4 regions of the Bradyrhizobium sp. USDA 3240 genome follow, and region 3 is predicted to be linked to each of the others. Evidence: predicted binding sites of a transcription regulator. Region 3 holds the regulator's gene; each other region holds the start of a gene.

Region 1 (5,891 bases), 2.6 Mb from region 3:
TCAAAACATTCGGCCAGCGCACACATGCGAGCGCGACGTCCGGAAGCGACAGTGCGATTGCCGCATCGGCAAACAATTTTTCAAAGCGCGCGGAATGCTCTCCTCGATCGGGAGTTAGTGCTTCAGAGCAATGACTGTTCACGTCTTTTCGGGAGGTGCGCATGATCAAGTCACCGATGAAGCTCACAACGCTTGCGGCAATTCTGACAGCGCCTATCGTCCTGTTCCCACCGCACACCGCCATCGCCGCCGGCGGAGGTGGTGGCGGCGGTGGGGGCGCAGGCGGCGGAGAGCTCTACGGGTCGAGCTACAGCACTCCCACGCCGGCCTATCCTCAGGACAAGGGCAGGAAGACCACGCACAAGATCAAGAAGCCGATCAAGCAATCCGGATTCGACGATCCCGCCTTCCGCGACGGCTATCGCGCGGCCTATGCGACGATCTACGAACGCAACGACTACACCGCGGCGATCGATCAGTTGCATGCGCTCGGCCGTGACGATCATCCGAACGTCGCGAACCTCATCGGCTACTCCTATCGCAAGCTCGGCGACTACAAGCAGTCGCAGGTCTGGTACGAGCGCGCGCTGAAGGCCGATCCGAACCACGTGCTGACGTGGAACTACTACGGCCTGTGGCAGATCGAACAGGGCAATCGTGACCAGGCCCAGTATCATCTGCAGCGGATCGCCGAGATCTGCGGCACCGACTGCGAGGAGTATCGGACGCTGGCGGCGGCGCTGGAGAAGCCGCCGGGTACGAACCTCGTCTACTGAGCGCGCTTCGCGCGTCCGGGCGATACGCGCCGTTGGCTTCCTTCGGCGCCGTCCGCTATCGTGGGCTCGCAAACCATTTGCGAGTCCGTCATGCCCGACCTGATCGATTTCGGCACGTTGCAGCTCAAATTCCTGCAGAGCAAGGAGACCACCGGCGGCAGCGTCGATCTGTTCGAGATGACGCTGCAACCGAACGCCCGGATGCCGATTCCGCACTATCACGAGAGCTGGGACGAGACGATCTACGGGCTTTCCGGCGTCTCGACCTGGCGGGTCGACGGCAAAGAGATCGACATCGGGCCCGGCGAATCGGTGTTCATCAAGCGCGGCATCGTGCACGGCTTCACCAACCCCTCGAACGGTCCGGCAACCTGCCTCTGCCTGCTGAGCCCCGGCGCGCTCGGACCGCAATATTTCAAGGACATGGCGGCGCTGATGGCGGGGGGTGCCCCCGATCCAGCCAGGATGAAAGAGACGATGCTGCGCTACGGCCTGGTGCCGGTCGCCTCCTGACCGCTCGGCGAGAGGCTTGCACCGCCGACGGCCCTGCTCAAAACCGGGTCGTGCCGAGCGGCAGACCGAGCTTTACGCGGCCCACCAGCCCGTAGCTGATCGGGGTCATCGCGACATGCTTGATCGCAGCCTGGACGTCGCGGATCGATCGTTCGAGCGTACCGGTCTCGAAGATCGCGGCCGTGCCGGCGGCCGCCGCGATCATCTCGACGACGCGCGCGGCGGTTTCGCCGGCATTGGCGCAGGCGATCCGGTGCAGCAGCCGCGCTTCAATCAGCCGCTCGCCTCCGGCCTCGCTCGCCGCCATCAGCTCCGTCATGTCCTCGACCAGCAGCGCCCGCGCCGACCGCAGCGCCGCTTCGGCACGGCCGACCATCGCCTGCACCAGCTCGCCGTCGCGGAGCTGGCCGCCGCCACCGAGCCGCGGCTTCTTGCCCGCGAGCGCGATGAAGGCGTCGAGCGCGCCGCGGGCGATCCCGAGCGGCACCACCGAGACCGTCCAGGAGAACGCCGCCAGACCCGGCAGTCGGTATGGGATACCCGGCTGGGTCGGCTTGAAGTCGACCAGCGGATGGGTGTGGCTGGCAGGCACGAAGCAATCCTGCATCTCGAAGTCGCAGCTTCCGGTGGCGCGCAATCCGGACACGAACCAGGTGTCGTGGAGGCGGACGTCAGCGCGATCGACGTAGCAGCAGATCGGCGGGCTCTCCTTGCCGTCGGGACCCCTTACGCTCGCGAGCCCCATGAACCTGGTGGCGTGCGGCGCGCCGCTGCCGAACGGCCAACGCCCGCTGATCCGATAGCCGCCCTCGACTTCCACTGCCGTCCCGATCGCCCCGGTGGCGCTCGCGATGAACGCCAGCGGATCGGCGAACCAGCCCCGAACGACCTCCTCCGGCAGATAGCCGCCGGCCCGGCTCATGCCGCCGCCATTGCCGACCAACCAGCCCACCGAGCCGTCGAGCGCGGCGGCGGCCTCGACGATTGTCATGAAGTCGAGCGGCGAGAATTCCGGCCCGCCCAGCGCCTTCGGCAAATACAGCCGAAACATTCCGGCCTCGGCCAAGGCGCGGACCACGGCGTCGGGAAGCCGGCGCTCACGGTCGAAATCCGCCCGTTGCTCGGCAATCAGCGGGGCCAGCCGCTCGAGCGCGGCCAAATGGCCGGCAACAATGGGCAAGTCAGGATCTTGGGCAGGCTGGGGCATGACGCCTTCCTTTTGCGAAAGCTGGCAATTTCGGGAGTTTCACCGCGGAGACGCGGATTTGGCCATGGCGCCTGGCGTCGCAGCGGGATTGTCATCTCTTTGTCATGAATTGTGCAGACAGGTTCAGCGGACCAGTTTCGGGGACATGCATGGACTATTTCAAACGCTTCAACTTCCTGTTCGCCGCGCCGGTTTTCGAGGCTGACGACCTCGAGGGCATCCGTTTCAACCAGATCATCACCGAGATCGAACGTTCCGGCTTCGAAGTGGTCCGCGCCCGCAAGCTCGAAGATGCCGAAATCGCGGTGCAGACCGATGCGGCGATCGGCTGCATGGTGGTCGACTGGGGCAAGAAGGGTCTCGAGGGCAAGACCGCGGCGCTGATCAACTTGATGCGCCGGCGCGGCCTCGACTTCCCGATCCTCCTGCTGATCCGCCGCAAGCGGTTCGAGGACCTGCCGGTCGAGGTGCTCGATTTCATCGACGGCTATGTGTTCCTGTCCGAGGAAACCCCCTCCTTCATCGCCAAGAACCTGATCTCCAGGCTGAAGCAATATGCCGAGAACCTGAAGACCCCGTTCTTCGGCGCGCTGGTCGACTATGCCGAGGAAGGCAACCAGCTCTGGACCTGCCCGGGCCACAATGGCGGCGTGTTCTACAGCCGCAGCCCGATCGGCCGGGTGTTCGTCGAGCATCTCGGCGAGGCGGTGTTCCGCGACGACCTCGACAATTCCGTGCTCGACCTCGGCGACCTCCTCACCCATGAGGGGCCGGCGCTGCGGGCGCAAAAGGAAGCCGCCAAGATCTTCGGCGCCGAGAAGACCTATTTCGTGCTCAACGGCACCTCGACCTCCAACAAGGTCGCGCTCGGCTCGCTGGTCACCGACGGCGACCTCGTGCTGTTCGACCGCAACAACCACAAGGCCGCCCATCACGGCGCGCTCCTGATCGGCGGCGGCATCCCGGTCTATGTGCCGACGGTGCGCAACGCCTGGGGCCTGATCGGCCCGATGCGCTGGGACCTGCTCGACGAGGGCACGCTGCGCGACCAGATCCGCAAGCACCCGCTGGTCAAGGACGAGAACGCCTGGAAGAAGGAGCGTCCGTTCCGCGTCGCCGTGGTCGAGCAATGCACCTATGACGGCACCATCCACTCCGCCGAGATGATCCTGAAGCGGATCGGCCATCTCTGCGACTACATCCTGTTCGACGAGGCTTGGGCCGGCTTCATGAAATTCCACCCGATCTATTCCGGCCGCTTCGCGATGGGACTTGCCAATCTCGGCCCCGAGGCGCCTGGCATCATCGCCACCCAATCGACCCACAAGCAGCTCGCGAGCTTCTCGCAGGCGTCCCAGATTCACATCCGCGACCGCCACATCAAGGGCCAGAAGCGCCGGGTCGAGCATCGCCGCTTCAACGAAAGCTTCATGCAGCACGCCTCGACCTCGCCGTTCTATCCGATCTTCGCCTCGCTCGACGTCGGCGCGCAGATGATGAAGGGCCGCTCCGGCGAAGTGTTGTGGGACGATACGATCCGGCTCGGCATCGAGCTGCGCAAGAAAATCCGCGCGGTGAAGCGCGAGTTCGAGGAGAAGGAGACGCGGGCGGAGCGGCGCTGGTTCTTCGAGCCGTTCGTGCCGGACCGCGTGATGATCCCCGACGCTGCGCGCGAAGGCGGCGTGCACAATGTCGCCTGGGAAACGATCTCGACCGATCAGCTCGCGACCAATCCGTCCTACTGGCAGCTCAGTCCCGGCCAAACCTGGCACGGCTTCCCCGAGCTGACGGAAGGCTTTGCGATGACCGACCCGAACAAGCTCACCTTGCTGACGCCGGGCTTCGATCACGCCACCGGCGCCTATGCCGACCACGGCATCCCCGCGCCGGTTGTGGCGCAATATCTGCGCGAGAACCAGATCGTCGCCGAGAAGAACGACCTCAACTCCCTGCTGTTCCTGCTGACACCCGGCGTCGAGGCCAGCAAGGCCGGCACGCTGGTGTCCGGGCTCGTCGCCTTCAAGAAGCTGCACGACGACAACGCGCTGGTCGAGGACGTCATCCCCGAATTCTTCCGCCGCCGCCCGCAACGCTACACCGGCGTGCGGCTGCGCGACCTTTGCGGCGACATGCACCGCTTCTTCCGCGACGGCGGCGTCAGCACGCTGCAGGCTAAGCAATTCCTGCCCGAGCACCTCCCCAAGATCGCGATGTCGCCGCGCCAGGCGGCGCAATATCTGATCCGCAACGACGTCGACTATCTGCCGATCGACCAGATCTTCGGCCGCATCGCCGCGACGCCGTTCGTGGTCTATCCACCCGGCATCGCCACCATCGTGCCCGGCGAGCGGCTGTCGGAACGCAGCAAGCCGATGATCGATTACCTCAAGATGTTCGAGGCGAGCTTCAATGCGTTCCCGGGCTTCGAGGTCGAGGTCCAGGGCATCTACAAGGAGATCGACGAGGCGGGCCGGGTCCGCTTCTACACCTATGTCGTGTCCGAATAGGCCAGCGGACGCAACACAATGGAGAATGATCACAAGATCACCGTCCGCCCCTCGCGTGACAGCGACGTCGATGCGATGCTGTCGATCTACCGCTATCACATCCGCCACGGCATCGAGGAAAGCGTCGACGATTCCGGCACGCCGGAGCCCGACGACCTGCGCGACCGCCGCAAGAATTTGCGCAACACCCGCCTGCCGCATCTGGTCGCGCTGTGCGACGGCGAAGTGGTCGGCTACGCCTATGTGGTCCAGTTCCGCAAGCGGCCGGCCTATCGCTACACGGTGAAGCATTCGATCTATATTCACCACGGCTTCACCGGCAAGGGCGTCGGCGGCCGGCTCTTGCAGGAACTGGTCGACACTTGCGCCGCTTCCGGCTTCCGCCAGATGATCGGCTATATCGACAGCGACAATGCCGCGTCGCTGGCGCTGCACGAGCGCTTCGGCTTCACGCGCGTCGGCCATCTGCCCGGCGTCGCCTATCGCTACGGCCGCTGGTCCGACACCGTGATGGTGCAACGCTCGCTCGCCGCCGGCGCCACCGCCCCGCCCCCACCCGCGCCGCTGTCGCGGCGGTGATGGGGGATGGGGACAACTTTCACCACTCGTCGTCCTGGCGAAAGCCAGGACCCATAACCACCGCGTTCGGTGATGAACGGGACGACGGCCCCAGCGTCGCACAACAATTGAGATTTGGGGTAATGGGTCCTGGCTTTCGCCAGGACGACGATGAGGATGGTTCTCGTTTCAAGCCATCACACACGGGGTGTCATCACCCGCGCATGCGGGTGATCCAGTATTCCAGAGACGGCTGTGCTTGAGCCGAGAAGCCGCGGCGTACTGGATCGCCCGGTCGAGCCGGGCGATGACAGTTGTGGATGCGATTCA
Region 2 (5,891 bases), 2.9 Mb from region 3:
TGTCGTAGATCGGCGCGCGGCGTTGCAGGATGGCTTGCAACTGCTCGGCGTTGAACACCTCGCCCTTGCGTGCGGCGCGCCAGACCTCTTCGGCCAATGTCAGCGAGGCGCGGCCGTCACCGTCGGCCATGCGCACCAGCACGGCGCGCGCTTCCGCATCGAGCGGCAGGGCCTTGCCCTCGATCTTCTCGGCATTGGCAAACAGCCGCTCGATCGCAGCGGTATCGAGCGAGTGAAACACCAGCACGCGAGCCCGCGACAGAAGCGCCGCGTTGAGCTCGAACGACGGGTTCTCGGTGGTGGCGCCGACCAGCACCACGGTGCCGTCCTCCATCACCGGCAGGAAGGAGTCCTGCTGCGCGCGGTTGAATCTATGCACCTCGTCGACGAACAGCAGCGTCCCCTTGCCGGTCTCGCGCCGGGCGCGCGCGGCATCGAACGCCTTCTTCAAGTCAGCGACGCCGGAGAACACCGCGGAGATCTGCTCGAAATGCAACTCGGTGGCATCGGCCAGCAGCCGCGCCACGGTGGTCTTGCCGGTGCCGGGCGGTCCCCAGAACACCAGCGAGCCCAGCGTGCGCGTCTCCAGCATGCGGGTCAGCGCGCCGTCGGGGCCGAGGATATGATCCTGGCCGACGACGTCGGCCAGCGTGCGCGGGCGCAACCGGTCCGGCAGCGGGTGTGGCGCGTCCTGCTCCATTCCCGCCGCGGCGAACAGGTTGTTGGCCTCACGCGGTTGCTTCGGGCTCACTTACAGCTCACCTTGGGGCTCATCCGCCGAGCGTCACATTGATCTGCTGGCCGCCGCGCACCAGCGTGATGCGCCAGATCCGCGACCCCGCCTTCGATACCTTGTCGAGGTCGCTGGTGCGCACGATCTTCTCGTTGTTGACGGCAAGAATGATGTCACCCTTCTGGAAGCCCACATTGGCGGCCGTGCCGTCATCGGCGAGCTCGGTGACGACGACGCCCTCCGCGCCGGCGTCGAGATGCAGCTCATCGGCCAGCGCCGGTGAGATGTTGGCGACCTTGGCGCCCTGGAATGGCGAACGCGCGGTCAGCACGATCTCGTCGCGGTTGGTGTCGGGCGCGGTCTCCAGCGGCACGGTGAGCTTCACCGGCTTGCCGGCGCGCTGCACCTCGATCTCCGCGTTGCCGCCGAGCGGACGGGTGGCGAAGCGGTAGTCGAACGCGTTGGGATCGTCGATCGGCGTGCCGTCGATCCCGACGATCAGATCGGACAGTTTGAGCCCGGCCTTCGCCGCCGGGCTGTTCGGCGCGACATTGGCGACCAGCGCGCCGGTCGGCAGCTTCAGCCCGAGCGTCTCCGCGATCTCCGGCGTGACCGCCTGCAGCCGCGCACCGAGCCAGGGCCGCTTGACGGCCTTGCCGCCGCTCTTGGCAGATGCCACCACCACCCGCACCATGTTGGCGGGGATCGCGAAGCCGATGCCCTGCGAGCCACCGGAGCGCGAGAAGATCGCGGTGTTGATGCCGGCGAGCCGGCCGGTCATGTCGACCAGCGCGCCACCCGAATTGCCGGGATTGATCGCCGCATCGGTCTGTATGAAGAATTGATAATCCGTGATCCCGACTTGAGTGCGCGCCAGCGCCGAGATGATGCCGTGCGTCACGGTCTGGCCGACGCCGAACGGATTGCCGATCGCCAGCACGACGTCGCCGACCTGCAGCTGGTCCGAATTGGCGAAGTCGAGCGTCGCGAACTTCTCCTTGTTGGTGCCCTTCAGCCGCAGCACCGCGAGGTCGGTGCGGCTGTCCTTCAGCACGATCTCGGCCTCGTATTCGCGCTTGTCGGCGAGCGAAACCTTCACCTGGTCGGCGCCCTCGATCACGTGATTGTTTGTGACCACAAGGCCGGAGCCGTCGACCATCACGCCGGAGCCGAGCGCGCGCTGCATCTGCTCGGGCTGCTGCCCCGGGACGCCGAAGAAGCGGCGGAAGACCGGATCGTCCAGAAACGGATTGCGGTTCTGCACCGTCTTGGCGGCGTAGACGTTGACCACCGCCGGCTGCACCCGCTGCACGATTGGCGCATAGGACAATTGAAGCTCGGCCTGCGAGGACGGCACGCGACGGTCCTGGGCCGCGGCCGGGGACAGATTCCCCATGAAAGCCAATGTGCACAGAGCGGATATGGCAGCGAAGCGGACAGGTCGGAGCATTCTCACCTCTCGTGGAAACGCCGGAATATAGGCGTGTTCGCCGGGCAATTGAAGGGCGCCCGGCGGGATAACTGGCCCCCGCCGGACCGGTGCAAAACCGCCGGTAGCCGCGTTGAAGCGCGCCGCCAAACTTCTATGATGATTGTCATCTCACTGCGCCGCTCCGCTTGTTGCCCGCGGACAACAAGCGGAACTGCGATGCCAGGCGGCGCTGTCGTGTGTCAGTCACGATCAACTCCTAGGACGTTTCAGTGAGTGAGTGGGGAATTCAAACACAACAGGGGTGCACAATGGGTGCGACAAAAGTTGGTGCAATCGCCATCGGGCTTGCAGGGGCGCTCGCCGCCTCTCCGGCCTATTCGCAATCGGCCGGAGGCGGCAGCGACGCGGAGATCGCGCTGCTGAAGCAGCAGCTGAAGATGCTCGAGCAGAAGCTCGACAAGCTACAGAAGCAGACCAATGCCAATACCGCGACCGCTGCCAGCGCAAACGCCAACGCGAAGGCGGCCGATGCCAAGGCCGCGCGGGTCGCAAGCGCCAACGCAGCGATCCCGGTCAAGGGCCCGGTCGCGCCGTCCGGCGTCGTGGTGACGATGCCGAACAACCGGCCGACGATCTGCACTGCGGATGAACAGAACTGCGTCGCGATCACGAGCCGCGTGCACTGGGATGTCGGCGGCTACGACTATCGTCCGAACACCGCAGGCACCTCGCCGCAGAAGCTCGACAGCGGCGAGAACCTGCGCCGCGCCCGCATCGGCATCATCGGCAAATTCTTCGGCGACTGGAATTACGCGCTGGTCTACGACTTCGGCGGCTCGTCCGACGGCTTCGGCGGTGCGGCACCGGGATCGCTGCCGGGCGGCGGCACCTCCGGCGTCGAGAATGCGTATCTGAGCTACACCGGCTTGAAGCCGTTCGGCGGCAAGATGGCGATCGAAGGCGGCATCATGGACCTGCTCTGGACCATGGACGAGTCGACCAGTTCCAACGACATCCTGTTCATGGAGCGCGCCTCGGCCGGCATCATCGCGCAGAACGTCGCGGCCGGCGACTTCCGTTCCGCCATCGGCACCCGCTGGTGGAACGACCAGCTCTGGCTCGGCGGCTATGCCACCGGACCGACCACCGGCCAGATTCACTCGGCCTCCAGCGTTACCCCGGCGGGATCATCGGAGCAGTATGGCGCGGTGGTCCGCGTCGCCGGCAATCCGATCAGCGGCAAGGACTATTCGGTGCATATCGGCGCCGATGCGGAATGGCTGGTGCAGCCGCCGCGCAATCAGCTGACGCAGGCGCGGACGCTCACGCTGAACGACCGGCCCGAGCTGCGCATCGACCCCACGACGCTGATCTCGACCGGCGCGATCGCCAACGTCTCGGGCGCGCAGGTCTACGGCGTCGAGGCGGCCGCGACCTACGGCCCGTTCATCGCGCAGGGCGAGTACTATTGGTTCAATGTCGACCGCTCTGCGAATACCGGGCTGCCGCCGTTCGGCGCGCCGAGCCTGAAATTCGACGGCGGTTACGCGCAGGTCGGCTACGTGCTGACCGGCGAGAACCACGCCTACAACCCGGCCACGGCTTCCTATGGCGGCATCAAGCCGCACGATCCGTTCTCGCTTGCCGGTGGCGGCATCGGCGCGTGGGAAATCGCGGGCCGTGTCAGCACGATGAACCTCAACGACCAGGTCGGCCAGGCCGTCGGCATCGCGGGCGGACGGCAGACCGTCTACACCGCCGCGCTGAACTGGTACGTCAACAACAATGTCCGCTTCATGCTGAACTACCTGCACGGCGACGTCGCCAAGCAGGCTTCGGCGACCTCGCCTGCGGATGCCGGTTCGAAGTTCGACGCGGTCGCACTGCGTACCCAGGTTGCGTTCTGACGCGACCTGATCAGTCGTCAACAACGGAAGGCCGTGAGCGACATCGCTCCCGGCCCTCTTCATTACAAATTGTCAGGCCGCGCGCTTCTTCTTCACAACGACTTCCGGCGCCGGCGCGCAGGACAACCGTTCCTGATGGCCCTCGCCCCAGGCTTTCAAAATATCGATCACCGGACGCAGGCTCTCGCCGAGTTCGGAGAGCGTGTATTCGACCCGCGGCGGCACCTCGGCGTAGACCTTGCGGGTCACGAGGCCGTCGTCCTCGAGCGCCCGCAGCTGTTTGGTCAGCATGCGCTGGGTGATGCCGGGCATCCGCCGCCGCAGCTCGCCGAAGCGCTGGGTGCCGGCCTGCAGGTGATACAGGATCACGCCCTTCCATTTGCCGTCGATCAGGTCGAGCGCCGCCTCGACCGCGCAGCCCGGCCGACGCGCAAAATTCTTCCGTTTCATCGGTAATTTCCCAATAGTATACAAACAGGGACTAGTTCCCTGATTTTACAGTACTTGCCAAAAGGACGCTAGCGCGACAGTTAGACGGCAGGCAATCGCCCACCACGGAGACCAGGCATGAAGGCCGTCGGATACCAAAAATCGCTGCCGATCGAGGCGGCGGATTCGCTCGTCGATTTCGAGATCGCCAAGCCCGAACCGAAGGGGCGCGACATCCGTGTCGCGGTGAAGGCCATCTCGGCCAACCCGGTCGACTACAAGGTGCGCAAGCGCGCGGCGCCGACCGACGGCAGCTACAAGATCCTCGGCTTCGATGCGGCCGGCGTGATCGACGCGGTCGGGCCCGACGTCTCGCTCTTCAAGCCCGGCGATGAGGTGTTCTACGCGGGCTCGATCCAGCGCCAGGGCACCAATTCGGAATTTCATCTGGTCGACGAGCGCATCGTCGGCAACAAACCTGCATCGTTGTCATTCGCGCAGGCCGCCGCCCTGCCCCTGACCTCGATCACCGCATGGGAGCTGTTGTTCGACCGGCTCGGCGCGGTGCCGGGCAAGAGCCTCGATCCGCGCACGCTGTTGATCACCGGTGGCGCCGGCGGCGTCGGCTCAATCCTGATCCAGCTCGCGCGCCGCCTCACCGGGCTGACGGTGGTTGCGACCGCGACGCGGCCGGAGTCTCAGAAGTGGTGCCGCGATCTCGGCGCGCATGCGGTGATCGATCACTCGCAGCCGATGAAGGAGCAGATCGAGAGCTTCAGGCTGCCGCCGGTCGGCCTCGTCGCCAGCCTCACCTTCACTGACCAGCACTACAAGTCGATCGCCGACTTCATCGCGCCGCAGGGCAAGTTCGGCCTGATCGACGATCCCGCGGAATTCAACGTCGCCGCGTTCAAGGGCAAGGCGGTGTCGGTGCACTGGGAATCGATGTTCACGCGCTCCTCGTTCCAGACACCCGACATGATCGCGCAGCACCATCTGCTCAACGACGTGGCCGACCTGATCGACAAGGGCGTGCTGCGCACCACGCTCGACCAGACCTTCGGCACCATCAACGCTGCCAACCTCAAGCGCGCCCATGCGCTGCTGGAAAGCGGCAAGTCGCGCGGCAAGATCGTACTCGAGGGTTGGTAAGCACAAATGTGTAGGGTGGATTAGCCGGAGGCGTAATCCACCACGCCACGCGCCAGAAACGGCGGGTTACGCTGACGCTAACCCGCCCTACGCACCTTTCGAGATATCCCCACAGGCGGGGCATGGCTTTTGCCAAAGCCAGCATCGCCTGTATGATTTGCGCAACGATCACCCCGTCCCTTAATCCGGCTGTGCGAGACGCGGCCGGAACGGTGGTGACGCCCAAGGGAATGCAAGG
Region 3 (5,891 bases):
CATGGTGCTGCCCTTCATCACCGCGATCTCGGTCGACGTGTTCAAGACCGTGCCGCCGGTCCTGAAGGAAGCCGCCTACGGCATCGGCTGCACCACCTGGGAAGTCGTCCGCAACGTCGTGATCCCCTACACCCGCGTCGGGGTGATCGGCGGCATCATGCTGGCGCTCGGCCGCGCACTCGGCGAGACCATGGCGGTGACCTTCATCATCGGCAACTCGTTCCGCATCTCGTCGTCGATCTTCGCGCCGGGCACCACGATCTCGGCGGCGATCGCCAGCGAATTCGCCGAGAGCGACGGCTTGCACCAGTCCGGCCTGATCCTGCTCGGCCTCTTGCTGTTCGTGCTGACCTTCTTCGTGCTCGCCGGCGCCCGGTTGATGCTGATGCGGCTTGAAAAGAAGGCGGGGAAATAGCGCCATGAACCCGATCTACAAATCCCGCCGCCGCAACGACATCGTCATTCGCGCACTCTGTGTCGGCGCGGCGCTGTTCGGCGTCACCTGGCTGGCGCTGATCCTGTTCACGCTGCTTTACAACGGCCTTGCCGGCCTCAGCGTGCAGCTGTTCACCCAGAACACGCCGCCGCCCGGTTCGACCGACGGCGGCCTTCTCAACGCCATCGTCGGCTCGGTCATCATGACCGTGATCGGCGTCGGCATCGGCGCGCCGCTCGGCCTGTTCGCCGGCACCTACCTCGCCGAATACGGCAAGCACGACAAGCTCACCTCGGTGATCCGCTTCATCAACGACATCCTGCTCAGCGCGCCCTCGATCATCATAGGCCTGTTTATCTATGGTGCGGTGGTGATGCCGATGCGCGGCTTCTCGGCGATTGCGGGTGCGCTCGCGCTCGCCGTGATCGTGATCCCGGTCGTGGTGCGCACCACCGAGGACATGCTGCTGCTGGTGCCCAATCCGCTGCGCGAGGCGGCCTCCGCGCTCGGCCTGCCGCGTTCGCTGGTGATCAAGCGGATCGCTTATCGTGCTGCGCGTAGCGGCTTGATCACCGGCGTGCTGCTGGCGACCGCCCGCGTTGCCGGTGAAACCGCGCCGCTGCTGTTCACCGCGCTGTCGAACCAGTTCTTCAGCTGGGATTTGACCAAGACGATGGCCAACCTGCCGGTGACCATCAACAACTTCGTGCAGAGCCCCTACGCCTACTGGAAAGAGCTGGCGTGGAGCGGTGCGCTGCTCATCACCTTCACTGTGCTCGCGCTGAATATCGGCGCGCGTATCCTTGGTGCCGAAAGGGCCACAAAATGACCGAGCTTTCCGTCTCCACGACCGTCGCGAGCCACGTTCCCCAGGTTCCGCTGCCGGAAGCGCCGCCGAAAGTCACGGTGCGCAACCTCAACTTCTATTACGGCGAGCACCACGCGCTGAAGAACATCAACCTGACGCTCGGCACCAACCGCGTCACGGCGTTCATCGGCCCGTCGGGCTGCGGCAAGTCGACCCTGCTGCGGATCTTCAACCGGATGTACGACCTTTATCCGGGCCAGCGCGCGGTCGGCCAGCTGATGCTGGACCAGACCAATATTCTCGATCCCAAGCTCGACCTCAATTTGCTGCGCGCGCGGGTCGGTATGGTTTTCCAGAAGCCGACGCCGTTCCCGATGACGATCTACGAGAACATCGCCTTCGGCATCCGCCTCTACGAGAAGATCTCGAAGTCCGAGATGGACGATCGGGTCGAGAAGGCGCTGCGCGGCGGCGCGCTGTGGAACGAGGTCAAGGACAAGCTGAACGCCTCCGGCCTGTCGCTCTCCGGCGGCCAGCAGCAGCGCCTGTGCATCGCGCGCACCGTGGCGGTGCGGCCCGAGGTGATCCTGTTCGACGAGCCGTGCTCGGCGCTCGATCCGATCTCGACCGCCAAGGTCGAGGAGCTGATCCAGGAACTCTCAGAGGACTACACGATCGCGATCGTCACCCACAATATGCAGCAGGCGGCGCGCGTCTCCGACAAGACCGCCTTCATGTATCTCGGCGAGCTGATCGAGTTCGACGACACCAACAAGATATTCACCTCGCCGAGCGATCGACGGACTCAGGATTACATCACCGGCCGGTTCGGCTGAGGAGATACAAGATGGCTTCTGAACATACCGCCAAGGCATTCGACAGCGACCTGCAGGAGTTGACTCGCCTGGTCGCCGAGATGGGCGGCCTCGTCGAGCGGATGATCACCGAGTCGGTCGACGCGCTGATCCGTCGCGACGTCGCGCTCGGCAAGCGCGTGGTCGCCGCCGACATCGAAATCGACAATCTGCAACGCGTCATCGAAGAGCGCGCGGTGCTGACGATCGCCCGCCGCCAGCCGATGGCAATCGACCTGCGCGAAATCGTCAGCGCGATGCGCGTCGCCACCGACCTCGAGCGGATCGGCGACCTCGCCAAGAACATGGGCAAGCGCGTCGCGGCGCTGGAGAGCGATTTCCAGCCGCTGAAGCTGATCCGCGGCCTGGAGCACATGACCGACCTCGTGCTGTCGCAGGTCAAGTCGGTGCTCGACGCCTATGCCGCGCACGATCTGCCGGCGGCGATGAACGTCTGGAAGGGCGACGAGGAGGTCGATGCGATCTGCACCTCGCTGTTCCGCGAGCTCTTGACCTACATGATGGAGGATCCGCGCAACATCTCGTTCTGTATCCATCTGATGTTCTGCGCCAAGAACATCGAGCGGATCGGCGATCACGCCACCAACATCGCCGAGACGGTGTTCTACATGATCGAGGGCCAGCAGATCACCGACAAGCGCCCGAAGGGCGACATGACCAACTTTGCCACCACGGTGCCGGGTACCTAGGACATGATCCGCAGGCGCGGAGCCGGATTGTCTTCACGACAAGTCGTTTCCGCGGGGGTTGTGCTCAGGAAAGTAAGCGTTTCGGTTTGCGTCTGGGCAACGGATCATCACAGAGAGAGAACTTAAACCGATGAGCGCACGCATTCTGGTAGTCGAAGACGAGGAAGCGCTGACGACACTGTTGCGCTACAACCTCGATGCGGAAGGCTACGATGTCGAGACGGTGGGGCGCGGCGACGATGCCGACACCCGCCTGAAGGAGCGCGTTCCCGACCTCGTGGTACTGGACTGGATGCTGCCGGGCCTGTCCGGCATCGAGCTGTGCCGCCGCCTGCGGGCGCGGCCCGAGACCAAGCAGCTTCCGATCATCATGCTGACCGCGCGCGGCGAGGAGAGCGAGCGCGTGCGCGGGCTTGCCACCGGCGCCGACGACTACATCGTCAAGCCGTTCTCGGTGCCGGAACTGCTGGCGCGGGTGAAGGGCCTGCTGCGCCGTGCGAGCCCGGAACGGCTTGCGACCGTGCTGACCTATGGCGACATCGAGCTCGACCGCGAAAAGCGCCGCGTGGCGCGCTCGGGACGTCCGATCGATCTCGGTCCGACCGAGTACCGGCTGCTCGAATTCTTCCTCGAGCATCCCGGCCGCGTGTTCAGCCGCGAACAGCTGCTCGACAGCGTCTGGGGCCGCGACATCTACATCGATGAGCGTACCGTCGACGTGCATATCGGCCGCCTGCGCAAGCTGCTCAATCCGGGCCGCGAGCAGGATCCGATCCGCACCGTGCGCGGTGCCGGCTACGCGCTCGACGACCGCTTCGCGAAGGCCGAGCCGCAGCCGTAAGGCTGTGCAGTGATCATAGACCGCAACACGCCGTCGTCCCGGCGAAAGCCGGGAGGTGGATTCACACTCGAAGTGCAACACTTGATCGGCAAAGGACTCCGCAGGCGTGCGGTAGTCAAGGGATTTGCGTGGGGTGTTGTTGTAGGTGGCGATGAACTGGCGGAATCTGGCGGTCGAGAGGGTTACGAGATCCGTTTTGCGAGGGATGAAGCGGCGCATCCTGCCGATGGCGTTCTCGATACCACCCTTCTGCCAGGGCGCGTGGGGATCGCAGAAGAAGGTCTCGATCGAGAGGCGATGTAGCGCCAGGTGACCGGCAAACTCGGTGCCGTTGTCGAAGGTGACGGTCTGGCGCAGCTCTTGTGGAAGGGCAGCGAAGAAGCGGACGAGATGGCGTGCGACACCGCGCGCAACCTTGCTGGCAAGGCGGATGCCGAGCAGCAGGCGAGAGGTGCGCTCATGCACGGTCAGCACGGCCTGACCGTACTTCGAGAACATCATCAAATCGGCCTCCCAATGCCCGGCGACGCTACGGTCGGCAACCTCAAGGGGCCGATTTGCCAGGGAAACACGGCCTTCGATGAAGCTTGCGGGGCTGCCGCCTCGCTTGCCGCGGAGGCCGCGCTTGCTCTTGGCGCGCGGCAGGTAGCGTCGCCAGTTGAAGTTCGTGGTGCGCCTGAGTTGGCCATAGATGAAGCGGTAGATGGTCTCGTGGGAGATCACCTTGTGCCCGCACTCGCGGGCCAGCCGGCCGGCGATCTGCTCCGGCGACCAACCTCGGCGAAGGCGTTGCAACACCGCGCGGCGCAGGACGGGCTCCCGTTCGAGGCGTCCGCCCGTCCAGCGCCGCGCTCGCATCTGTTGCTGGGCATAATTTGGCTTGTAGCCAGCCTGAACGCTCCGATTACGGCTCAGTTCCCGAGAGATTGTTGATGGCGAGCGATCCAGAGCTGCCGCGATTTGCCGGACCGAGCTGCCATTGGCCGATAGACAGGCAATCTCGCATCGGTCGTCCAGAGAGAGCTGCTTGTAAGTCCGCCCCATGGCAACACCTCCTCAAGGAAGTGTTGCACTTCGTTTGTGAACTCAGGGGACCCATACGCCGCGGCCGTCGCAATCGGCACGCGGCTAGACGGCTTTCTAACAACACCCATTCGTGGTTATGGGTCCCTGTGTCTTGGAAGTCTGTCATGATGGGGTGGGCGGGAAGCCGTTGGGTCCTTGGCGCTTGACGCCGTGAGCCGGCTCGGTCTCCCGCCCGTTCCATCTACAAACCTGAACAGTTGCACGAGGCTGCGCCAACAGACCTCGCATCACAGGGACAGGCACCGTGATCATAGCTCTTCGTTACGTCGGAATCGACATCTCCAAAAAACACCTCGATATCTTTGATGAGGCTGACGGCGTGCCGAGGCGCATTGCCAACGCGACACAGGCCATCACACAGCAGGTGGCGCGTTGGCAATGCGATGCGCTGGTCGTCTTCGAGGCGACGGGTATCTATGACCTCGCGCTTCGCGAGGCGCTACGTCAGGCCGGGATCCAGTTCGCACGGATCAACCCGGCCCGTGCCCGCGACTTTGCACGGGCTAGCGGCCTGCTCGCCAAGACCGATCCGATCGATGCGCGGATGCTGGCAGCCTTTGCGCGGGCCATGCAGCCCGCCCCCGAGCAGGTCGCCGATCCTGCACGCAACGCCTTGGCGAGGCTTGCAAAACGGCGGGATCAGCTGGTCCTGATGCGCGCCCAGGAGAAGAACCGGCGCAGCGAGGCCGACGATCGCGCCATGGCCGAACGCATTGGCCGCCTCATCGAGGTCCTCGACAGCGAGATCGCCGAGATCGAGGCCGACATCAGCGCATTGATTAAAGCCGAAGCGGAGATCGCGGACGATGCGAAGTTAATGCGTTCGCTGCCCGGCGTGGGTCCCGTGGCCTGCATGCAGCTCATCGCGCAGATGCCGGAACTCGGGCGGATCGGACCGAAACAGCTCGCAGCGCTCGCTGGCCTTGCCCCCTTCAACGTCGACAGCGGCGCCTTCCGCGGCAAGCGCAAGATTGCGGGCGGCCGAAAGCGCGTTCGTGACGCCCTTTATATGGCGGCCCTCAACGCAGTCCGCAGAGCTGATCCGTTCAAGGCCTTCTATGCACGACTGCGACAGGCCGGAAAACCAGCCAAACTCGCCCTCATCGCCGTCGCCAGGAAGCTGCTGACGGTCCTCAATGCCATCATGCGAGACCGA
Region 4 (5,891 bases), 1.5 Mb from region 3:
TCCGGCAAGGCGATCTCGGCGATCTTCATTCCGCCGAATTTCGAACGCGACCTGAAGGCGGATCGCCGTCCGCAGGTCGTCGGCTTCTACAACCAGCAATTCCTGACCGCGGCCGGCATCGCCTCGTCGGGCCTGAACGATGTACTGTCCGCCGCCGCGAGCGCGGCCGCTCCCGCCAACCGCGCCGCCCCCGCCCCGGCATCGATGGGAACGATGTCGGCGGAGACCATCGCGCTGGTCAATCCGCAGAAGAACTACGCGCAGTTCCTGCTGCGCGCGCTGCTGCCGACGATCATTCACGTGGTGATCACGCTCGCCGCGGGCTATTCGGTCGGCTCCGAATTCCGCCGCCGCAATGCGCGCGAGTGGCTCGAAAGCGCCGGCGGCGATCCGATCGCTGCGCTCGCCGGCAAGCTGGCGCCGCTGTTCGTGATCTTCATCCTGATCATGCTGGCCCAGCCGCTGATCCTCGAGGGCGTGCTGCAGATTCCCTTCAAGGGCGACGCGCTGCTGATGATCGCGGCGGGCCTGCTGCTGACCATCGCTTATCTCTCGCTCGGTGCGCTGCTGCAGCTTTTGGTCGGCGACCTCGCGACCGGGCTCGGCCTTGCCGGTTTGATCGCCTCCCCCGCCTTCGGCTATGCCGGTGTCGGCTTTCCCACCATCGGTATGAACACGTTTGCGCAGGTCTGGAGCGCGATCCTGCCGCTGCGCTGGTACATGTCGGTGTTGATGGGACAGGCGGCGCGCGGATTGCCCGCCTCGGAATCGGCGATTCCCTTCGCGGCGCTCGCGGGTCTTACGCTGCTGTTTGCCGCGCTTGCCTTGCTGCGCATGGCGAGCCTGACGCGCAGGGGCTGGTTTGCGAGGGCGCTGCCGCCCGAACCGCCGGTCAGCGAGCAGACGCCGCCCGGCATCGGCGGCGCCTTCGTGGCGGAGTGGCGGCGTGTGCTCGGGACGCGCAGCGCCTTCAGCCTGCTGTTCCTCGCTCCGCTGGTCTACGGCATCTACTATCCGCAACCCTATCTGAACCAGATCCTGCGCAAGCTGCCGATTGCGGTCGTCGACAATGATCTCAGCGATCTTTCGCGCCAGATCGTCGAGACGCTCGATGCCAGCGGCACGTTGAGCGTGACGGTGCGCGCCCGCACCCTTGCGGAGGCAAGCACCGCGATCGACCGCGGTTACGCATTTGCCGCGGTGCAGATCCCGCCCGGCACCGAACGCGACGTGCTCAAGGGCCTCACCGCGCACATCCCGGTCTACGCCGACGCCACCTATCTGTTCATCTTCCGGTCGACCGCAGGGGCCGTCGCCACCGCGATCGGCACGCTGACATCCGAACTGGTGTCGCGTGGCGCCCGCGCCGACGGAAGCCTGGTCAAGGCGAAGCTCGCGAGCCTCAGCCCGGCCAATGTTCTGTTGCAACCGATCTTCAACCCGGTCGGCGGCTATGCGAGCTACATCGTCCCGGCGGCGTTCATCCTGATCCTGCAACAGACGCTGCTGATCGGCGCGGCGATGCTGACCGGCACGGCGCTGGCGAATTCCCGCAACACTGTTGCGAACTCTCGCAACTTGGTCGCGGGCGTGTTCGGGCGCGGCGTGGCCCACCTGACCATCTATCTGCCGGCGCTCGCGCTCTATCTGATCGTGCTGCCGCGGATCTATGGTTTCTCGACGCTCGGGCATCTGCCGCAGATCTTCGCGCTGGCGACCGTCTTCCTGCTGGCGACGAGCTTCCTGGGACAGGCGATCGGCGCCTGGTTCACGCGGCCGGAGAACGCCACCATCCTGCTGCTGGCGACCAGCCTGCCGCAATTCTTCACCGCCGGCTTCGCGTGGCCGCGCGAGGCCATCCCTCCTGCGGCGACCGCGCTCGGGCGGCTGTTTCCGGCCGACTCGGCGATCGACGGCCTCGTGCGTATCAACCAGCTCGGCGCCAGCATCTGGGAGGTCTCGCATGACTGGCTCAGGCTGTGGTGCCTGGCGCTGGGCTATTTCGTGCTCGCCGTGATCTCCGCGCTGGTGTTCAAGAGAGGACAGCAAGATGCCCAACGCTAGGCGCGCAGCCATTGTCGCGATCCCGCTTGTGCTCGTCGCGGGTGCGTTGATCTACGCCGAGAGCCGCGCGACGCCTGTCCCCGCAATCGTCGGCGTGGTCCGCTCGACCGAGGTCAGGATCGAGCCGGAAGTGAACGGCCAGCTGGTGTCGATCGCGGTCGAGAAAGGCGCCAAGGTGCGCGCGGGCGACGTCCTCGCCAAACTGTCCGCGGTCGAGTTGAGCGCACAGGCGGACCAGGCCCGGGCCGCGCTCGCCGCCGCGGTGGCGAACCGCAACAACGTCTATGCCGGCGTACGCCGCGAGCAGATCGACTCGCTGAAAGCCGCGATCTCCAAGGCCAATTCGCGGCTCGACTATGTGGAGACCCAACTCAAGCGGATCACGACGCTGGCGAGCCAGAGCTTTGAAACCCAGCAGGCGCTCGACCAGGCCGAGAACGACGTTGCCGCTGCGCGCGCCGGCGTGGCGGCGTCCCAGGCGAACTACGATGCCGCCGTGGCAGGGCCGACCAAAGAGGAGCGCGCCATCGCCGACGCACAGGTGCAGGCGGCCGCGGCCGCCGGCGCGGTGCTCGAGCGCCGTCTCGACAAGATGGTGCTGCGCGCGCCGGTCGACGGCGTGGTCACCGTGATCGCCGCGGAATTGGGCGAGAACGTGCGTGCGGGTCAGCCGATCCTGATGATCGCGGCGGCCGGCAAGCAATGGCTGTCGTTCAATGTGCGCGAGGACCATCTCGACGGCCTCGCGATGGGCAAGACCGTGAGCGTGATACCGAACGGTTCCGGCGCCGCCACCAAGGCTCCCATCACCGAATTGCGGCCGCTCGGGGTGTTCGCCACCTGGCAGGCCGAACGCGTGATCGGCGATCACGACCGCAACACGCTGCGTCTGCGTCTCGACCCGACAGGCGCCGCGGAAGGTCTCGAGCCCGGCATGAGCGTCCGGATCGAGCGCTGACGACGCGCCGCGCCCGGCCGCGAGCCGCAATGACGCGCGGACTGTCGCCCTCCGGCGCGTCGCGGAAGCTTGTGTCTGCCTTCCTCGCCGAATAGTCATCGGACTGTCAGAAGATTGCGACAAAGAAGACAACAGCGGCGGCCCTATGCGGCTCGGCCCTTACGGCATCGCCCGATGCCACGCAAAGATGGAGATTTGGCCGTGAGGCAGATTCGTTCGCGACGGAAGATGCATGTTGGCGCGATGCTGCTCGGCGCGGCGGCTTTGGCGATGCTGCTGCCGTCGATGGCATCAGCGCAAACCGGCCCGGCGCCGGCCGGCGCAAAACCCTTCCTGACCGTCGACGGCAAGCTGCCGCTCGTGATCGGGCATCGCGGCGTGCCGGGCCTCGTGCCCGAAGAGACCGAGGCCTCGTATGAGCTAGCTGCCGACCTCGGCACCGACGCGCTCGAAGAAGATCTGCATCTGACCAAGGATTGCGTGCTGGTGGCACGCCACAATCCATGGCTCGGCGACAACACCAACGTTGCCGAAGTGGCGAAGACCAATGCGGAAGTCGCGAAACGCAAGCGCACGGCGCCGGGCGTTGCCGTCAAGGTGAAATGGGCGCAAACACCGACCAGCGGGCCGGCCGAATATCCCACCGACCTGATCGATCCGGCCGATCCCAAATCGGTGCTGAAGGCGCTGATCGTCGACGGCGACGACCACACCAATGATTGGTCGATCACCGATTTCACCATGGTCGAGCTGAAGAGCTGGATCGCCGGCACCACCTATGATGCGGCCAACGAACGGCCAAAACTGTTCAACGGCAAGTTTCCGATCATCAGCTTCCAGGACATCATCGATATCGCCAAAGCCAAGAGCAAGGCGACGGGACGTTCGATCGCGGTCTATCCGGAAACCAAGAATCCGACCTGGAACAATGCGCAGGCCATCGCCAATGGCTGCGGCGCGCCCGGCAGCCACCCGCTCGAGGATGCCCTGATCAAGATCATCAAGGAGAACAGCCTCAATGCGAAGGACGCTCCGATCATCGTGCAGAGCTTCGAGCCCGGCAGCCTGAAATACATGCGAAGCCATGGGCTGGAGACGCGGCAGGTCCAGCTGATCGACGGCAACGGCGTCGACTTCAAGACCGGCAAGGTGCTGCTCAACAACATCGCCAATTCCCGCCCGTACGACTGGACGGTCGCGGGTGACAGCCGCACCTTCGATGCGATGCTGACTTCCGCAGGCCTCGCGGAGATCAAGACCTATGCCGACGGCATCGGTCCGTGGAAGGCTTACATCGTCCCCTACAAGATCTCACCGTGGAAGGACAGCAACACCGACGGCAAGCCCTACAAGGGATCGACGGCGGAGGCTACGACGCAAGAACCAACCAGCGTCATTGCCGACGCGCACAAGCTCGGCCTGTTCGTGCATGTCTTCACGTTCCGGAACGAGAAGAAATACCTGGCTGCCGACTATCGCGGCGACCCGGGCCTGGAATATCTGAAGTTCTTCCGTCTCGGCGTGGATGGGGTCTTCACGGATTTCACCCACACCGGCGTCGCCGCCCGCGCGGCGTACTTGCGCGAACTGGGCTGGTAAAAACAGGCGCAGATTTCTTGCACCTTGCGACAAAATGCGCCCGGCATCGCCGGGCGCATTCGTCTTTCAGGCAACGCAATGCGCGTTACTCGGTCGCGTATTTGAACTCGGGCATCGCCTTCAGCTCATCCTTGGTCGCGCTGAACACCGCGTGATCCGGATACCAGGGATTAGGCTTCGACGCCGCCGCCGCGGGCGCCGCGCCGGTGGTGGTCGTGGACTTGGTCGTGCTGCCGGTGTTCGAGGCGCCGGTGTAGGCGACCGGCTCGTTGACGAATTTCACCTTGTCGAGCGGCACGGCGACCAGATGCTCGCCGACGCCAAGGAAGCCGCCGACGCCGATCACGACAGCCTTGATGGCGCCGCTCTTGTCCATCAGGAGATCGTTGATCGAGCCGACGCTCTCGTTCTTGTCGTTGTACACGCTGAGGCCGACGACCTTCGACGCGCGCCAGTCGCCATGATACGAGGTCGCCGACGTGGTCGACGTTGTTGTCGACGCCGCAGGTGACATCTTGTCGCCCTTGTCGGTGGGTGTCTGTGCAATCGCGACGGTTGCAAGCAAGGCGGAGCCGGCCAAGCCGGCGATGATGGATTTAACCAACATTGTTGCGCTCTCCTCAGTTCGCAAAATCGATGCTGGGAGAACCCGTGATTTGCGTGACCGTTCCTAATGCGCCTGCGGTCAAAAGCCGCCCCGATGCTTGGGAACACCATGCTGGCAACGCGATGGAAGCGATGCGGCAAGCCCGAGGATTGCGCAACGCATGGAACGTTGCGGTCCTTGACGAAAACGACCGCGATCTCTCAAGTGGGTTGCGGTCGAGCCTCACGACTGCGCCGGACGCGCAGTCCCCGATGTGACGATGTTTGGCTCACTAAGTCGTCCCGCGAACCGCGCTTGCGCAAAATCATCCGCACGCGCATCTCGCAGCGCGCCCCGCATCACGAAAGCCGATCGAGCGCGATGTGCCGTTCAGAAGCCGCCCCAATAGGGCGGCACGCCGTAGAAGCGATGCAGCTCGACTTCCTGCGAGCGGTCGCCCCAATCGAATTCCTTGTCGGCACGGAACGACGGCGCGCGCTTCAATTCGTCATCCTCGATGTCGAGCTCGTAGGCCTCGAACTTCGTATTGTAGTGCAGCCGGCCCCACGGCAGCGGAAGCAGATTGGTTCCGATCCCGAGGAAGCCGCCGAAGCTCAGCACCGCGTACGACACCTTGCCCGAGATCTTGTCGATCATCAGCCGCTCGATATGGCCGATCATGTC

What was found. Region 3 encodes PhoB, which activates phosphate uptake and scavenging genes when phosphate is short. Its sites were predicted from a motif close to TGTCATNNANCTGTCAT; they were not measured.
Region 1: the regulator PhoB is predicted to act here: its motif matches at 2,586-2,602, upstream of ACVIGA_RS04870 (Orn/Lys/Arg family decarboxylase).
Region 2: the regulator PhoB is predicted to act here: its motif matches at 2,396-2,412, upstream of ACVIGA_RS03555 (OprO/OprP family phosphate-selective porin).
Region 4: the regulator PhoB is predicted to act here: its motif matches at 3,116-3,132, upstream of ACVIGA_RS10375 (glycerophosphodiester phosphodiesterase family protein).

What each region holds. Positions count from the first base shown of each region.
Region 1 is NZ_JBSSGD010000002.1:887,644-893,534, forward strand. It holds gene ACVIGA_RS04855 (tetratricopeptide repeat protein) at 162-776, shown strand; gene ACVIGA_RS04860 (cupin domain-containing protein) at 867-1,289, shown strand; gene ACVIGA_RS04865 (acyl-CoA dehydrogenase family protein) at 1,327-2,496, opposite strand; gene ACVIGA_RS04870 (Orn/Lys/Arg family decarboxylase) at 2,646-5,003, shown strand; gene ACVIGA_RS04875 (N-acetyltransferase family protein) at 5,022-5,582, shown strand.
Region 2 is NZ_JBSSGD010000002.1:624,809-630,699, forward strand. It holds gene ACVIGA_RS03545 (replication-associated recombination protein A) at 1-751, opposite strand, end outside; gene ACVIGA_RS03550 (DegQ family serine endoprotease) at 771-2,129, opposite strand; gene ACVIGA_RS03555 (OprO/OprP family phosphate-selective porin) at 2,474-4,072, shown strand; gene ACVIGA_RS03560 (winged helix-turn-helix transcriptional regulator) at 4,145-4,522, opposite strand; gene ACVIGA_RS03565 (zinc-binding alcohol dehydrogenase family protein) at 4,640-5,653, shown strand.
Region 3 is NZ_JBSSGD010000002.1:3,504,092-3,509,982, reverse strand. It holds gene pstC (phosphate ABC transporter permease subunit PstC) at 1-415, shown strand, start outside; gene pstA (phosphate ABC transporter permease PstA) at 420-1,265, shown strand; gene pstB (phosphate ABC transporter ATP-binding protein PstB) at 1,262-2,080, shown strand; gene phoU (phosphate signaling complex protein PhoU) at 2,092-2,808, shown strand; gene phoB (phosphate regulon transcriptional regulator PhoB) at 2,939-3,649, shown strand; partial or broken gene ACVIGA_RS17315 (IS30 family transposase) at 3,704-4,693, opposite strand; gene ACVIGA_RS17310 (IS110 family transposase) at 4,980-5,891, shown strand, end outside.
Region 4 is NZ_JBSSGD010000002.1:2,018,228-2,024,118, forward strand. It holds gene ACVIGA_RS10365 (ABC transporter permease) at 1-2,064, shown strand, start outside; gene ACVIGA_RS10370 (HlyD family secretion protein) at 2,051-3,022, shown strand; gene ACVIGA_RS10375 (glycerophosphodiester phosphodiesterase family protein) at 3,224-4,621, shown strand; gene ACVIGA_RS10380 (PRC-barrel domain-containing protein) at 4,707-5,228, opposite strand; gene ACVIGA_RS10385 (PRC-barrel domain-containing protein) at 5,598-5,891, opposite strand, start outside.